4 regions of the Shinella sp. M31 genome follow, and region 3 is predicted to be linked to each of the others. Evidence: riboswitches for the same ligand, from Rfam matches in the RefSeq annotation. Region 3 holds a riboswitch; each other region holds the start of a gene.
The links. A riboswitch is a leader RNA that binds a small molecule or an ion and turns the genes downstream of it on or off. The one in region 3 is predicted to bind cobalamin.
Positions count from the first base shown of each region.

Region 1: linked by a shared signal. The riboswitch ahead of ACOZKU_RS08360 (aromatic ring-hydroxylating oxygenase subunit alpha) and the one ahead of ACOZKU_RS11085 (ABC transporter substrate-binding protein) in region 3 are both predicted to bind cobalamin.
Region 2: linked by a shared signal. The riboswitch ahead of ACOZKU_RS20750 (hypothetical protein) and the one ahead of ACOZKU_RS11085 (ABC transporter substrate-binding protein) in region 3 are both predicted to bind cobalamin.
Region 4: linked by a shared signal. The riboswitch ahead of ACOZKU_RS06200 (CbtB domain-containing protein) and the one ahead of ACOZKU_RS11085 (ABC transporter substrate-binding protein) in region 3 are both predicted to bind cobalamin.

Region 1 covers NZ_JBLZPH010000054.1:3,520-7,725, forward strand. The annotation lists gene ACOZKU_RS08355 (2Fe-2S iron-sulfur cluster-binding protein) at 1-1,031, opposite strand, end outside; gene ACOZKU_RS08360 (aromatic ring-hydroxylating oxygenase subunit alpha) at 1,033-2,274, opposite strand; cobalamin riboswitch at 2,380-2,588, opposite strand; gene ACOZKU_RS08365 (DUF6656 family protein) at 2,901-3,515, shown strand; gene ACOZKU_RS08370 (diguanylate cyclase domain-containing protein) at 3,573-4,206, opposite strand, start outside.
Region 2 covers NZ_JBLZPH010000131.1:19,431-23,636, reverse strand. The annotation lists gene ACOZKU_RS20760 (GH36-type glycosyl hydrolase domain-containing protein) at 1-1,219, opposite strand, end outside; gene ACOZKU_RS20755 (hypothetical protein) at 1,242-1,424, shown strand; cobalamin riboswitch at 1,627-1,843, shown strand; gene ACOZKU_RS20750 (hypothetical protein) at 1,943-2,158, shown strand; gene metH (methionine synthase) at 2,242-4,206, shown strand, end outside.
Region 3 covers NZ_JBLZPH010000072.1:8,596-12,801, forward strand. The annotation lists gene ACOZKU_RS11075 (ABC transporter ATP-binding protein) at 1-382, opposite strand, end outside; gene ACOZKU_RS11080 (FecCD family ABC transporter permease) at 379-1,389, opposite strand; gene ACOZKU_RS11085 (ABC transporter substrate-binding protein) at 1,404-2,441, opposite strand; cobalamin riboswitch at 2,621-2,853, opposite strand; gene ACOZKU_RS11090 (MurR/RpiR family transcriptional regulator) at 2,889-3,743, opposite strand; gene ACOZKU_RS11095 (polyamine ABC transporter substrate-binding protein) at 3,811-4,206, opposite strand, start outside.
Region 4 covers NZ_JBLZPH010000042.1:22,698-26,903, forward strand. The annotation lists gene ACOZKU_RS06195 (peptidoglycan-binding domain-containing protein) at 1-1,820, shown strand, start outside; cobalamin riboswitch at 1,900-2,262, shown strand; gene ACOZKU_RS06200 (CbtB domain-containing protein) at 2,308-2,484, shown strand; gene ACOZKU_RS06205 (CbtA family protein) at 2,497-3,282, shown strand; gene cobU (bifunctional adenosylcobinamide kinase/adenosylcobinamide-phosphate guanylyltransferase) at 3,284-3,808, shown strand; gene cobW (cobalamin biosynthesis protein CobW) at 3,812-4,206, shown strand, end outside.

The sequences.
Region 1 (4,206 bases), on a different contig from region 3:
TCGAGAATACCGCCATTGTGGCGCATCTCGACTTCGCCCGAGACCTTCATGACCCGGCAGGTGCCGCAGAGGCCCCCTTCGCAGGCCGCACCGATGCGCACGCCGGCGGCGCGCGCCGTCTGCAGGATCGTCTGCCCGGGAGGGCATGAGGCGTCCTTGCCGGCCATGGTGAAGGTGACGGTCGAAACGGCATTGGCGTCAACGGCCTGTTCTCCGGCACCGGCGCGGATGGCGATCGCCTCCGGGGCGGGCGCATTGGCCGGCTGGAAGCTCTCCTCGTGGTAGCGGTTCATGTCGAAGCCGCAAACCTTGAGCATGTCCTTGACGCCGCGCATGAAGGGTTCCGGACCGCAGCAGAAGACGGTGCGCTCGCGGAAATCGGGTGCGAGCAGCGAGAGGCGGGCGGCGTCGATGCGGCCGCGCAAGCCGTGCCAGCCGTCCCGCGGATTGTGCCCCTCCACGACGAAGCCGAGCGCGAGGTTCGGCATCTGGGCGGCGAGGCATTCGAGTTCCGGCTTGAACAGCAGGTCCTCGGGTTTGCGGGCGCAGGAGATGAAGGCGACGTTGGATTGCGGCGCGCAATCGGCCATCCAGCGCGTCATCGACATCATCGGTGTGACGCCGGAGCCCGCCGAGATGAACAGGTATTTTTCTGCAGGGTAGCGCACGAAGGAAAAGTCGCCGAGCGGCCCGAAGGCCTTCAGCCTCATGCCGGGGCGCAGATGATCGAACATCCAGCGCGTGCCGATCGAGTTCTTCTGCGCCTTCACTGTCACCGCGACGGAGAACGGCCGCGAGGGCGTCGAGGAGAGCGTGTAGGTGCGCATGACCGGCGCGTCCTCCGACACCGGCAGTTCCAGCGTGGCGAACTGGCCCGGCAGATAGCGGAACCAGTTCTTCTGATCGGAGCTGAAGGTGAAGGTCATCACATCGGCCGTCTCCACTGTCGCGGCGATGCATTCGAGCAGGTTATGGCGATCATGCCAGGGATGAAGTTCGTCGAAATGACGAAAATGGCTTGCAATCGTCATGTCAGGCCACCCGCGACATCGGTTTCTTGCTGTCCAGCCGGTCGATCATGAAGTTCGAATACCATTCGACAAACTGCATGACGCCCCCCTCGTCCTCCGGCGAATAGGGGCCGGGCTGGTAGGCCGGCGAGCGGATGCCGAAGGCGTTTTCCTCGACGATCTGGCGGTCCTGGTCGTTGGTCTCAGTCCAGACATGGGTGAGTTCGTCGAGCCGGTAATCGACACCCTCGACGGCGTCCTTGTTGACCAGCCATTTGGTCGTGACCTGCGTCAGTTCAGGGCCGAGCGGCAGGACGCGGAAGGTGATGGCGTGGTCGGCCAGCACGTGGTTCCAGGTCGTGGGATAATGGAAGAGCAGCAACGTGCCGATGCCGCTTTCCAGCACATCGTTCGACAGCGGGCGCTGGACGGCGCGTGCACCGGACATGGTGTAGCTCTCGGCCTCCTGGATGAGCGGCATGCGGGCGGCGCGGAACTGGCCGGTCGGCGACATGCGGAACTCGCTCGGCAGGCCGGCGGCCTCGCATTTTCCCCAATGCGCGGCGATGACAGCGTCGTCCTTGGCGCCCTGCACGCCCGTGGCGGTCGGCGCTTCCGGGTAGGTGCGGCAGAGTTCGGGATGGTTGGCGGCGCAGTGATAGCACTCGCGGTTGTTTTCCCAGACGAGCTTCCAGTTGCCCTTCTCGATGATCGTGCTTTCGAAGGCGACCTTCGTTTCGCCGAGACGGTGGCGGGCGAGATAGGGCTCTGCCGTGCTGCGGAAGGCGGAAAAATCCGGCGCGTCATCGGCAAGGCAGATGAAGATGTAGCCGCCGAGGGTTTCGCAATGGATCGGCTTCAGGCTGTGCTGCGTCCGGTCGAAATCCTCGGCCATGTGGCGGGCGAAGAGCAGCGAGCCGTCGAGCTCGTAGGTCCACTGATGATAGGGACAGACGAGCTTGGCCGAGGTGCCCTTCTGCTGGGTGCAGACGCGCGAGCCGCGGTGGCGGCAGGAATTGTGCAGCGCGCGGATCGTGCCCGAGCGGTCGCGGGTGATGACGACGGGATAGTCGCCGACCTGCACGGTAAAATAATTGCCGGCCTTGGGGATTTCGCAGTCATGGCCGATGAACAGCCAGTCGCGATACCAGATCGTCTCCATGTCGAGCTTGTAGTGGTCGAGGTCGATGTAGAAGGCCTGTTCGAGGCTGTGGCCTTCACGCCGGTTCTTCAGCTTGCGGAGCACGTCACTGCGGATATCCATGGCAATCCTCATAGGTCCAATTGGGGGATGAGGCGCACGGAGGAGACGGCATCCAGGCACGAAAACGCCCGGCATGCACGCTTCCCGGCCGCCCGCCGCAGCCAGTCACGATCTTTTCTCCAGGCTGGTTTCCGGGCTGAGGAGTGGCCATGCAGGACTGAGCCTGCGACCGACGCGGCGCCTTCCCAGACTTGCGTCCAGTGGCTTTTTGCCGCTTTTGCTCCAACACCGTTGCGGGGGCAGCGCCGGATTTCAACCGGCTTCCCAATTCTCCGCCCTCCCTAGAAGGCGACACCTTGAGTGTCTTTATCTAACCGCAAGAATCATCGACCGACATGTCAAAAAACGACACAGCCTCATGATTTGACGACAACAAAGAAATGAAGGAGACACATCGCAGTTGCGACATTTATCAATATATATCAATATAATATGCCTTTTAATTACGCGCATTGGCGCGAGAACAGGCAAGGCGATACCTAAAACGGCAGCTTGTCATATTGCGACCACGGAACCCGCCCTGCAAGGTTTCAGGGGGCAAACGGCAAGGAATGCTTAACGCCGTTTCCATAAACTTCCGCCATCAGGGCGTGCGCGCAAAGCGCCGCGCGAGCAGGAGTGCGCGGGTGCAGCAACAGCAGACGAAGTTTCGCTATTACGATGCCGTCGCCTACAAGCGCGCGAACCCGCCAAAATCCGCCGTGCACACGGAATTCCTGCGCACCGGGCGCATCGACCGCACGCCCGACAATTGGAGCCCGAGCGAGAAGCGCTACCTCTCCTATGCCGAGGTGGCCGAGCGCACGGGCCGCAAGCTGGAACGCGCTGGCTCCGTCACGCATGACCGCATCAACGGTTTTCACCGTGCGATCCAGTTCCCCAAGCTGATCTTCCACCGCACCCTCGCGGGAACGCCGCATCTCGGCTATTGCCACATCACGGTGGCCAATTCGAGTTTCGCGGATTTCCAGAATGTGCAATGGGCCTTCTACATGGCCAATTTCTTTGCCGAGATCGGCGAGGAAGAGCAGTTCTTCGCCGGCATTTCGAAAAAGCACGGCCGCATGTATTTCGCCGTTGCCATCACACCGACGGACCATGAAGGCCGTCTCGCGATCGACCGCAACGTGCGCGGCAATGGCGTGATCTTCCGCACGGATGATCCCAAGCTCGCCATGAAGAACGTGCTGATGCTCGGTGCCCGCAACGAGGCGCTGCGCAAGATCATCAGCGCGCTTTAATTTTCTGAACGCAATTCCGGACGCAAAACCGCTTCACACTTTTGCTGGAATTGCTTCTCACGCCCGATACAGCATCCATTCCTTGCCCGCCGGCACCTCGTCGCCGCGGCCGTAGATGACGATCCGGTCGCCGCCGGATGTCTTGGCTTCGAGGAGCGCCCGTTCGCAGGCCGAGGAGAGGTCGAGCGCGCTGTCGGCGCGATCCGACATGCAGACACCGGCCGATAGGGTGAGATGGCCGAGATTGCGGCTGGTGCGCGGATCGCGCAGCGCCACCGTCTGGAAGGCGGCGCGCAGGAGGTCGATCAGCCGCTCCACCTCCCCTTCATCCGCGGTGTTGAACAGGAAGCCGAAGCGCAGGCCGTCGAAGCGCACTGCAAGGTCGCTCGTCGGGAACGCCTGGCGGATGAGGCCGCCGTAGAAGGTCACGAGATGGTCGGACAGAGCCTCGATCTGGGCGGGTGAGAAGCGGCGCTCCGCATCCACTTCCGCCACCACGACCCCGCAGAGCATCGGCAGGGCGGGGTTCGCATAGACGCGGGCGAGTGCCTTGTTGAAGGCGCGGCGGTTGCCGAGCTTCGTCGGCGGATCGACGAATTTCATCGCCTCGAATTCCGCCATCTCCTTCTGGATGCCGTCCATCGCGGCCGATTGCGCGGCGACCTTTTCCGCCATTTCTGCCGTGTGGGTG
Region 2 (4,206 bases), on a different contig from region 3:
CAAGCTTGCGGCCGAAGCGCACGATGCGCTGGACGAGCGAGGGGCGATAGCCGATGCGTTTTTCGAGCAGCTTTCGCTTTTTGCCGACGAGGAAGGCGGCGACATTGGCCTCGTAATCGAGATCCTCGACATGGGCGGCGGCATCCTCCGCCGTCATGGCAAGTGCCGTCTCGGTAACCTCCAGCTCCGTTTTGCCCGAGCGACGGGCATAGCGCTCGATCGTATTGCGGTATTTGTTGCGCGAGCCGAAGTCGAGATCGGAATAGTCCGAGCCCTGGCGCAGCGCCTCGTCGAGGCGGCTGACGCTCTCGAACCAGACCGGCCATTCCGTGTCGTCGACGGTACGCAGGCTCTTGATGAGCGAGCTCATCGTAGCGTTGCCGGAGGACAGGCGGTTGTTTTCCGAGACGATCAACTCTTCAAGGTCGCTGCCGCGGCTTTCGATCCTGCGTTCCAGCCATTGGATGACGGCGCCCGAGGCCTGCAGGCCGTCGCGCAGCCGGTAGAGCAGCTGGGTGACGAAGGTGTTGTCCTCGGCGAAGCTTTCCATGGTGCGCAGATGCGCGATGGCCTTTTCCGGATCGTTGAGACGGACCAGTTCGTCGGCCACCTCGTTCGCCTTGATGCGCATCTTGCGCGAGCGCTCGACGCGGCTGGAAATGCGGCGCAGGTTTTCGAGCAGCACGAAGCGGATGAACGACGGCAGCGCCCAGAGTTCGCCGATCTTCAGAGCATCGATCTTCTGGAAACCCTGTACGAAGGCTGTCAGGCTTTCCTGCGAGATGTTGCTCTGGGTATGGGCGACGTAGAGCCAGGCCAGCACCAGCGTGCGCGGCACCGGCTGCCCGTCGATCTCGACGGTCGGAAGCTGGCGATAGAAACGGCGCGGGAAGTCGCGGCGGACCTCCTGGATGGCCTCTTCGATGACGTAATAATTGTCGAGCAGCCATTCGGCGGCGGGTGTGATCTGCGCGCCCGATTCCACGTCCTTGGCTGTCGCCTGATAGACGCGGAAGATTTCCTTCTCGTTTTCCTTGTGCCTGGCGCGGAATTCAAAAGGCCGGAAACCGGGCAGCGGCGCTGTCTTGTCGCGCGCCAGAGCCGCTCCGCAATCGGCCAGCTCCTCCAGCGTCAGATAAGTGGCGCGGATCGAATCGTTATAGTCGATCTGCTTGGCGTCTGCGTCGCGGGCGGCGTGCGGCGTATTGTGAAGGGACATATTTCTTAATCTGGATCCGGCCATGTTGAACCATCCGGAAAAGGCCTGTGCGCCGGAAGGTTTTTTGCGGGCAGGTTTCGTCTCTGTGCCGCGATCAGCCATGACACCATACGGCGCCCTGGCGGCGCGAATGGTGGAAACATGGCTCAGGCGACACGCTGATTGGCATCCTGGCCGCGTGGTGCATGAAAACGGCATTTTTTAGCCGTAAGGACAGAGACTTGCAACATCTGAGCGTGTCGGGATGGCTCGGCATCGGCCCTCATCTGCGGTTTTGGTGAATCACGCCCTCGCCGCGGGACGAGCGAGGGGCAGGAGGCAGGCGAAGGTTCAAATGCGCCGCGGTGAAAAAAGTTCCAGGCCTGTGCATTGTGTCCTCGTATCCTTGACTTGCCCGCCGCACCAAGCCAGTCTCCGGCCGTCAGGGTCTTCCGAGTCGCAAACGGCTCGGAGGCTAAGAGGGAAGCCGGTGCGATGCTCCAACGAGGATCAAGACCGGCGCTGCCCCCGCAACTGTGAACGGCGAGCCGATGTCGCTCCATGCCACTGGTGTGAACCACCGGGAAGGCGAGACAAAGGCAATGACCCGCAAGCCAGGAGACCTGCCCTGACACGTCTGTAACGTCCATGGGCGGGGTGTCCCAAGGGTGCGCTTGTTGTCACCTTCGGGTGAAATCCATGAGCGTGCGTCCGGTCATCCCCCAATTTTCGATTGGGGAAAAAATGTTTCAATTCACCGAACTCAAGCCATCCGGCACCGGCAAGCCGGAATCCGTCTTCATCTCCTGGCTGCTCTGGCAGCCACGCGGCGCCGACCTCGCGGTCGAGGCGCTGAAGGAGGTGGACAAGCTTGCCCGTTGCCGAAGTGCCGATCCCGATATCATCCGTCTCAAGGCGATGTTCGCCTCGCTTGCCGGGGCGGATGGACCGATGCACTAGGTCACTCGCATAAAGACATATTGACATAAAGATATCTTTATGTGAACTCCGGTGTAGTCTTGCCTGCACCGGAGGGTTTTCCCATGGCCGTTTCCTACCTGGACGATCTGTTCGGCCCAAAACAGCCGAAGCGGGACGGTCGCGCAATCCGCGCCGCCCTCGAAAACGCGGCCCGTGAAAGAATCCTCGTGCTCGACGGCGCCATGGGCACGGAAATCCAGACGCTGAAGCTGGTCGAGGACGATTTCCGCGGCGACCGCTTCGGCGATTGCGCCTGCCACCAGCAGGGCAACAACGACCTCCTGACGCTGACCCAGCCCGGCGCGATCGAGGACATCCATTATCGCTACGCGCTCGCCGGCGCCGACATCCTCGAGACCAACACCTTCTCCTCCACCACCATCGCCCAGGCCGATTACGGCATGGAGGACATGGTCTATGAGCTGAACCGCGACGGTGCCCGCCTTGCCCGTCGCGCCGGCCTGCGCGCCGAGCAGAAGGACGGCAAGCGCCGCTTCGTCGCCGGCGCGCTCGGCCCGACCAACCGCACCGCCTCCATCTCGCCCGACGTCAACAATCCCGGCTATCGCGCCGTCAGCTTCGACGATCTCCGTATCGCTTATGCCGAGCAGCTGCGCGGCCTCATCGACGGCGGCGCCGACATCATCCTGATCGAGACGATCTTCGACACGCTGAACGCCAAGGCGGCGATCTTCGCGACGCGCGAGGTCTTCGAGGAAAAGGGCATCGATCTGCCCGTCATGATCTCCGGCACCATCACCGATCTCTCCGGCCGCACCCTGTCCGGCCAGACGCCGGAGGCCTTCTGGAATTCGGTCCGGCATGCCGATCCCTTCTCCATCGGCCTCAACTGCGCGCTCGGCGCCAATGCCATGCGCGCCCATCTCGCGGAAATTTCCGCCGTCGCCCAGACCTTCGTCTGCGCCTATCCCAATGCCGGCCTGCCGAATGCCTTCGGCCAGTATGACGAGACGCCGGACGAGATGGCCGCCCAGATCGAAGGTTTTATGCGCGACGGCCTGGTCAACGTCGTCGGCGGCTGCTGCGGCTCGACGCCCGACCATATCCGCGCCATCGCCGAGGCCGCGTCGCGCCACAAGCCGCGCGCCATCCCCGATATCCCGCGCCACATGCGCCTCTCCGGTCTCGAACCCTTCACGCTGACGGAGGCCATTCCCTTCGTGAATGTCGGCGAACGCACCAACGTCACCGGCTCGGCGAAATTCCGCAAGCTGATCACGGCGGGCGACTATGCCGCCGCCCTCGACGTCGCCCGCGACCAGGTGGCGAACGGCGCGCAGATCATCGACATCAACATGGACGAGGGCCTGATCGATTCCGGCAAGGCGATGGTCGAATATCTCAACCTCATCGCCGCCGAGCCCGACATCGCCCGCGTTCCCGTGATGATCGACTCGTCCAAATGGGAGGTGATCGAGGCCGGCCTGAAATGTGTGCAGGGCAAGCCGCTGGTCAATTCCATCTCGCTGAAAGAAGGCGAAGAGGCCTTCCTGCACCATGCAAAGCTGGTGCGCGCCTATGGGGCCGCCGTCGTCGTCATGGCCTTCGACGAGACAGGCCAGGCCGACACCAAGGCGCGCAAGGTGGAAATCTGCACCCGCGCCTACACGCTCTTGACCGAGGTCGCCGGCCTTGCGCCCGAGGATATCGTCTTCGACCCGAACATCTTCGCCGTGGCGACCGGTATCGAGGAGCACGACAATTACGGCGTCGACTTCATCGAGGCGACGGCCGAGATCACCGCGACCCTGCCACATGCCCATATCTCGGGCGGCGTCTCCAACCTGTCCTTCTCCTTCCGCGGCAACGAACCGGTGCGCGAGGCGATGCACGCCGTCTTCCTCTACCACGCCATCCAGGCTGGCATGGACATGGGCATCGTCAATGCCGGCCAGCTGGCGGTCTACGACACGATCGAGGCGGACCTGCGCGAAGCCTGCGAGGACGTGGTGCTGAACCGCGTGCCGAAGGCCGGCGGCACCGCGACCGAGCGCCTGCTCGATATC
Region 3 (4,206 bases):
TGTCGACCTCCTCCAGCGCCCGGTCGACGATGGCGTCATCGGTCCGCGACCAGGGGGTGAGCGCGCCGAGATAGGGTGTGCGGCCGAGTTCGACGGCCTGGCGCGCGGTGATGCGCTCGGTGGTTTCCGCCTGCTGCTCGACAAAGGCGATGCGCCGGGCAACGGCCTGGCGGCCATGATCCGAAAGCGGCCTGCCGTCGAGCAGGACGGCACCGGCCTGCGGCTTGCGAATGCCTGACATCAGCGACATCAGGCTCGTCTTGCCCGAGCCGTTCGGGCCGATGATGCCGAGGAATTCGCCGGGGCGCACGTCGAGCGAGACATCCGACAGGATGGTCGCGCCACCGGCCGACCAGTGCAGGTTTTTGGCGGACAACGTCACAGGGCCGATCTCCTCTGGCTGAGGATGAGCGCGAAGGCCGGCGCGCCGAACAGCGCTGTGATGACGCCGATGGGCAGGACCTGGCCGGGAATGATGACACGCGACAGCACGTCCGCCGCGATCATGAAGATGGCGCCGATCAGCGCCGAGGCCGGCAGAAGCAGGCCGTGCCGCACGCCGACGACCATGCGCGCGGCATGGGGAATGACGAGGCCGACAAAGCCGATCGAGCCGACGATGGAGACCATGGTCGCCGTCATCAGCGCGGAAATGGCGATCAGCACGACATAGACCCGGCGCACGGGAATGCCGAGCGAGGCGGCCGATTCTGTGCCGAAGGTGAAAGCATCGAGCGCACGGGCATGCCACAGGCAGACGAGAAGGCCGAGGATCGCCGCCGGCAGCGCGAGCCACACATCCGGCCAGCGCACGCCGGAGAGATTGCCGAGCAGCCAGAACATGATGCCGCGCGCCTGCTCCGCACTCGCCGCCTTGGTGACGATGAAGGACGTGAGCGCATTGAAGAGCTGCGAGCCGGCAATGCCGGCGAGAATGATCGCGCTCGTGCCGCGCCCGGCGCGCAAGGCGAGCGCGCTGACAAGGCCGAAGGCGACGAGCGCGCCGAGGAAGGCGCCGGCCGGCAGCGTCAGGGCACCGGCGCCGATGCCGAGGATCGCCACGCTGACGGCACCGGTCGAGGCGCCGGCGGAAATGCCGAGGATGTAGGGATCGGCCAGCGCATTGCGCAGCAGCGATTGCAGGATGACGCCGCAGAGTGCCAGCGCCGAACCGCAGCAAGCCGCGACCATCGCCCGGCTCAGCCGGTAGTTCCAGATGATGCCTTCGTCGATCGGCTCCAGCGGGTAGCCGGCATGCCAGAGCCGGTTTGCCACCGTCTTCGCCACCACGTCGAGCGGGATCGCCGTCTCGCCGACGGCGGCCCCGACGCCGAGCGCCAACAGCAGGAGGAGGAGCGCCGTGAAAACGGCGCCCGTCCGAAGCACGATGGGGCGATCGGAGATCACTTGGCGAGACCAGCCTTTTCGATTGCATCGGCCAGACGCTCGATGCCCTCGATGGTTCGGATCGTCGGGTTCATCGCCTGGGCGTCCATGTCGAAGACATGGTTGCTCTTCACCGCCGGCATGAGGCCCGCGACCGGATCGGTCTTCAGGAAGTCGAGCTTCGCCTCGAGGCTGTCGAGCGGATAGCGGCGGCGCTCCATCGAGCCGGCGACGATCATGGTCGGTGCGGCCTTGGCGATGGTCTCCCAGCCGACCGTCGGCCATTCGTCCTCGGTCTTGATGATGTTTTCGATGCCGAGCGCCGACATGATGTAACCCGGCGCGCCGTTCTTGCCGGCGACATAGGGATCGGCATCGGCAGCGCTGGAGAACCAGAAGACGGCGGAGAGCTTGTCCTTGGCGGCGGCGACCTTGGCGCGGGCAGCCTCCTCACGCGCCTTCAGCGCGGCAACGACCTCTTCGCCCTTGTCCTGGATATCGTAGATCTGCGCCATCTCGCGGATCTCCTGATAAACCAGCTCCATGGTGAAGACCTGGTGGCGCACGCCGTCGCTGGCCGCGCTGTTCTCCTTGCCGACGCAATCGGCCGGCGAGGTATAGACGGGAATGCCGAGTTCCTCGAACTGCTCGGGCTTGGCGACGACACCTTCCGGGCCGACCTGCCACTGGAACTGCACCGTGACGATATCCGGCTTCTTGGCGAGCACGCTTTCGAAGCTCGGCTCGTTGTCGGCGAGACGATCGATCTTCACATTGACGTCCTCATAGCCCTTGAGGACCGGGCCGACCCAAAGTGCGGTGCCCACCACCTTGTCGGCGAGGCCGAGCATGTAGAGGATTTCGGTCGAACTCTGGCCGATCGAGACGGTCTTCGTCGGCGCCTTCTGGAAGGTGACCGGTCGGCCGCAGTTTTGCAGCGTAAGCGGATACTGCGTCGCGGCGGCCTGGGCCGTGCCGGAAGCGATGAGGGTCACTGCGCCGGCAAGGGCGGAAACGAGGGATGCGGCACGCAGGGCCGCGGCAAATAGGGTCATGGATTTCTCCCGGAGAGTGAAGGCGTGCGGGCTCAGCCAATGGACCACGAAGGGCGCACCGAATGCGGTCGGGAGAAAACGAAGGGAGGTCTGCCGCGGGCGGCAGTCGGGCTCGTCATGGCGTCTCCTGTTCCGGGCTTCCCCGCCCGTGACTTGGATTCTCGAGTGCGCGACAAGCAGCACTCTCGGCTCTGACGGCAGGTCTCCTGGCTCACGGATATCTGCTGCCTGTCTGCCTTCCCGCGCGAAATGCGCAGTGGCATGACGCCAAACGCGTCACGAGGACAGGCGGCAATCCGCCTACAGTTGCGGGGGCAGCCACGGAATGGGTCCCTGTTGGGTCGTCCGCACCGTGTTCCCTATTAATCCCCTGGGAGTCATCCTTCGGGGAACCGTCGTCCCATCCTTAATCCGCACCGTTCGGTGGCGTCAAGATGACGGTGACAATCAGCTTTCGAAATCCCCGAAGACGTCCTGAAGGTGCGTCAGCCGGTCGACGCGCTCGCTCACCTCGTCGCCCATTTCGACGATGACGTTGCTGAGCATCAGATCCATCACCGCCGTCATGGTCGCGGCACCATCCCACAGCGGCCCGTGCGAGCCGGGCACGATGAGACAGATATCGGAGACTTCAGGACCCCAGGGGCAGAATTCATCGGTCAGCAGCACGACCTTTACGCCGGCACGCCGGGCCTCCAGCGCGAGCGGCCGGGCCTTGGCGGCAAAGCGGCGCACGTCGTGCAGGAAAAGCAGCCGCCCCTCGACGGAGCCGTCGAGCACTTCGGCATAGGTGCCGTTCACGCCATCGACGAACTGCACGCGCGGGCGCGTATAGGAAAGCTGGCTTGCGAAATATTGCGCGATGCCGCGCACGTTCTGATAGGCGGCGACATAGACCTCCGTCGCGCCGATCAGCGCGTCGATCGTCTGCTGCCATTCCGGCGCGGTGGTGAGGGCATAGATCTGGCCGAGATTGTCGATCTGCTGCTGGATGAGGCCGGCGAGCAGCTTGCCGTCCTTGCGGTCCTGCTCCAGGCGTCCGACCTGCCCTTTCACTTGCCAGGCGGGGTTGGAACTGCCGCGGCGCAGCTCGCTCTTCAACTCGTCGAGCCCGTCGAAGCCCATACGGCGCAGATAGCGGCCGATGGTCATGGGGGAAAGTTCGAGACGCTGGGCGATGGAGCGCGCCGTCTCGAACGGCAGTTCGGAAAGGTTGCGCTCGATATAGTGGGCGATCAGCTTGTCGGATTTGGACCGCCTGAGGTCGTCGGACTGAACGAGCTTCAGAATGCGTTTCGACACGTCGCCCCTCTCCTCGAAATCCCGCCCGTCCAAAGACGGGCGGGTATCAACCGCACTCACGCCGGGCTCATTGGGCCGTCTTGACCCGCGTCCAGACACGGTCCACCTGACGCAAAGCCGGGCCCAGATCCTCGAATATCTGGAGACGCGCCATCGTCTCGGCTGGCGGGTTGATTTCCTTGCTATTCCTGATCTTTTCCGTGGTCAATTCCCGCGCCGGCACATTGGCGGTGCCGTTGGTCTGCTGCGAGACGTTAAGGGCGACGATTTCCGGGCGCGTGTAGAACTGCAGGAACTTAATCGCGTTGTCCTTGTTCGGCGCGGTCTTCAGTACGCAGATGTCCTCCTGGTACATGGTCGCCCCCTCTTCGGGGATCACGTAGCCCAGGTCCTTCTCATTGGCGAAGATATCCACCATCGCGCCGACGAAGGCATGACCGGCGGCGACGTCGCCCGCCTGCAC
Region 4 (4,206 bases), on a different contig from region 3:
TCGCGCAGGCCGCCACCGGCAAGGAAGCCGGCAGCGCCGGTAAGCGCTGGGAAGAGGAGTTTTCGCTCTGGCAGAAGGTCTCGTCCGGCAGCGATGTTGTTCAGTACGAGGGCTATCTGAAGCAATATCCCAATGGCACCTTCGCCTCCATGGCCCGCCTGCGCATTGCCGAATTGCAAGCCGCCGCCAAGGAGAAGCCCGCTAAGAGCGTGACCGCCGAGGCGGAAGCCAAGGCCAAGGCCGAGGAAGCCGCGGCCGCCGAAAAGGCGAAGGCGGAAGAGGCGAAGAAGGTGGCCGAAGCCAAGCAGGCAGACGAGGCGCAGAAGGCCGCCGAGGCCGGAAAGGCCAAGGCCGAAGAGGAAGCCCGCAAGGCTGCCGAAGCGAAGAAGGCCGCAGACGAGGCTCAAAAGGCCGCCGAGGCCAAGAAAGCCGAAGAAGAGGCCGTGAAAGCCGCCGAGGCGAAGAAGGCCGAGGAAGAGGCGCAGAAGGCTGCCGAGGCGGAAAAGGCTAAGGCGGAGCAGGAGGCTGCGCGCCTGAAGGCGGAAGCCGAGGCCAAGCAGGCCGAGGAAGCCGCCGCCGCCCGCAAGCTCGCCGATGAAAAGGCTGCGGCGGAAAAGGCCAAGGCGCAAGCCGCTGCTGCCGAGAAGGCAAAGGTTGAAGAAGCCGCCCGCCTCAAGGCGGAAGCCGAGCAGAAGGAAGCGGACGCCCGCGCGCTTGCCGAAAAGCAGGCAGCCGAAGCCGAGCGCCTGAAGGCGGAAGCGGATGCCGCCGCCGAGAAAGCCAAGGCGGAGGAAGCCGCGCGGCTGAAGGCGGAGGCGGATCGCCAGAAGGCCGAAGAGGCCGCCGCAGCTGAAAAGGCGCGTGCGGAAGAGGAAGCGGCTGCCCACCAGGAGGCGGAGGCCAAGCGTATCGAAGCCGAAAAGGTTGCCGCCGCCGAAAAGGCGAAGATCGAGGAAGAGGCCGCTGCCGCCCGCAAGCTGGCGCAGGAGAAGGCGGCCGAAGTCGAGCGCCTGAAGGCCGAAGCCGCGAAGGCGGCGGCCGATGCCGAAGCCAAGGCCGCCGAAGCCGCCCGCCTTGCCGACGAGGCCGAAAAGCGTGCCGAAGAGGCCGCCGCGGCCCGGAAGCCGTCGGATAGTGAGGAGCCGGCCGATAGCGCGAAAGATGCGACGGCTGCCCGCGAAAATGCGCCTCAGGATGCGGACACGGACAATCGCGCGCGTGCCGTCGAAGAGGCGGAGGCTGCTAAGCGGGCGGAAGACAAGACGTTCCAGGGCGCCGTCGCCGACGGTTCGGAAAAGGCCTACAAGGACTATCTCTACCAGTATCCCCAGGGCCGCTATGTCGATGATGCCCGCAAGCGCATCGCCGCCCTGAACGCCAAGCCGGAAACGCAGATGGATGAGGATACGGCAACCGCCGATACCGCGCGCAAGGCCGAGCCGGTCGTCGATCCGCGCGAGACCTATATGGACCGCTCCGTGCGTGCCCAGGCGCAGCGTTACCTGAGCCTGCTTGGCTACAACACCTACGGTGCCGACGGGGTCTTCGGTCCGCGCTCTCGCGCAGCGATCGCCGCTTGGCAGGGCGCATCCGGCTATCGTGCCGATGGTTACCTGCCGCGCCAGCAGTTCCGCGCGCTACGCGAGGCCGCGCAATATGCCGAGACCCGCCAGGCGCGGCAGAATCGCCAGCGTCGCTACCAGCAGCGCGACTACGATGTGCTCGAAGGCCCCGTCGACGGCTACTATGACGGGCCGTATTACCGCGACGACGGCTATTACAACGATGGCGGCGGCGTCGTGATTATCCCCGGCTATTGAGTTTGCGACGGCCGGACGGCGGTTTTGGCACAGGCCATGCCGCTGCCGGTCGATTGACTTCGCGGGGCGGGAAGCATAATCATCAGCGATATTGGATGGTTCCTTGGTCCGGAAACGGATCGGGGAGTAAATGGGAATGTGACGCGGTGGACCCAATCAGGGCGCTGCAATCACGGCCGACCCCGCGACTGTAGAGTAGCGAGGAACGCCCATCCGGACGGGAGGATTTTCGCGGCGAAGGGCAATGGTGCCTGAAAGCGCGAAGAAAGAACCAGCCGGAAAAGCCACTGGGTGGCATCACGATAGCCGGGGTTGGACGCCTCTTTTTCTACGAATCGTCCGCCTCCGTGACGCAAAAAACCTGGGAAGGCGAGGGCGGACCGAAGGCGCTGATGCGCCGGACGCTGCGAGCCAGGAGACCTGCCAGACAATGAGGGCATATCGCCCGCCCAGGGGAATTTTCCCCGCTGCCTGCACGGAGGTTGTCATGGCTGTTTCTACTACGTCTTCTGTTGTCCTTTCTGCAAACGATCGTCTCGTTGCCGGCGTTTTCGCGCTGCTGCTCGGCGCCTTCCTGGTGTTTGGTGCCGGTCTCGCGAATTCGGCCGTGCTGCACGACACGGCGCACGACACGCGTCACTCCTACGGCTTTCCCTGCCACTAAGGAGTTTCTGACATGATCGTTCGTTATCTCCTGGCCGCTTTGGTGGCCGGGCTGTTCTCCGGCGTGCTGATGACAGCCGCCCAGGAGGCACGAGTCGTGCCGTTGATTCTGCACGCCGAAGAGTTCGAGGGCGAAGCCGCACCGGCGGGCGAGGGCACCACGCCCGCGACCACGGATGGCGCTGCCGCGACGCAGGAACATTCCTCGCTCGGCGCCGTGATCCTCGATGTCGCTTCGGCCCTGTCGCCGATCTCGGTGGCCTATGCTCATGAGGGCGAGGACCACGAGGACGGCGGCATCATGTTCGGCATGAGCCGCTTCTCCGGCACGCTTCTGGCCAACCTCGTCACGGGCACCGGCTTTGCGCTGCTGCTCGCCGGCTTCAGCCTGGTTTCCGGCAATCCGATCACCGTCGCGAACGGTGCGCTGTGGGGCGCTGCCGGCTGGCTTGCGGTGCATATGCTGCCGGCCATCGGCCTGCCGCCGGAGCTTCCGGGCTTCCCGGCTGCCGATCTCACGCAGAGGCAGATCTGGTGGGTTGCGACGGTCGCCCTTTCGGCGGCGGGTCTCTATCTGCTGTTTTTGAAGCCGGGCATTGTCGCCAAGGTCGCCGGTGCCGTGCTTCTTGCAGCACCCCAGGTCTATGGCGCGCCGCAGCCCTCCGATATCTCCAGCAACGTTCCGGCCGTTCTCGGCGCGGAGTTCGCCGTCGCGGCGCTAGCCACGACGCTGTTCTTCTGGATCGTGCTCGGCCTCTCGCTCGGCTTTGCCAACGAGAAGATCGCCAAGGCTGCCTGACATGAAACAGACATCGCCCGGAGCCGTCCTGGTTCTGGGCGGTGCACGTTCCGGAAAATCCGCTTTTGCCGAAAGGCTGGTCGCCGAGACCGGCCTTTCGCGCCATTATATCGCCACCGGCCGTGCCTGGGACGACGAGATGCGCGCACGCATCGCCAAACACCGGGAAGATCGCGGAAAAGGCTGGGAAACACACGAAGAGCCGCTTGCGCTCGCCGCCTGCATCAGGGAAGTGGCGCGCGAGGACCGAACGGTCCTCATCGATTGCCTGACGCTCTGGCTGACCAATCTGATGCTGGACGAGCGGGATATCGCAAAGGAATTCGCCGGCCTTTTGTCGGCCATCGAGGACGCACCGGGTCGTCTGGTCTTCGTATCGAACGAAGTCGGCCTGGGCATCGTGCCGGAAAACCGCATGGCGCGCGATTTTCGCGACCATGCCGGGCGGCTGCACCAGCAGGTAGCGGCCCTCGTACCGGAAGTCTATTTTATCGCGGCCGGATTGCCGCTGAAAATGAAGGGTTGAGCCATGCTGCAACAGAAGATCCCCGCCACCGTCATCACCGGCTTTCTCGGCGCGGGCAAGACCACGATGATCCGCAACCTGCTGCAGAATGCCGGCGGCAAGCGCATCGCGCTCATCATCAACGAGTTCGGCGATCTCGGCGTCGATGGCGACGTGCTGAAGGGCTGCGGCGCGGAAGCCTGCACGGAAGACGACATCATCGAGCTGACCAACGGCTGCATCTGCTGCACCGTCGCCGATGACTTCATCCCGACGATGACGAAGCTGCTCGAGCGCGAAAACCGCCCCGACCATATCGTCATCGAAACATCGGGCCTTGCGCTGCCGCAGCCGCTGATCGCTGCCTTCAACTGGCCGGAAATCAAGACGCAGGTCACGGTCGATGGCGTCATCACCGT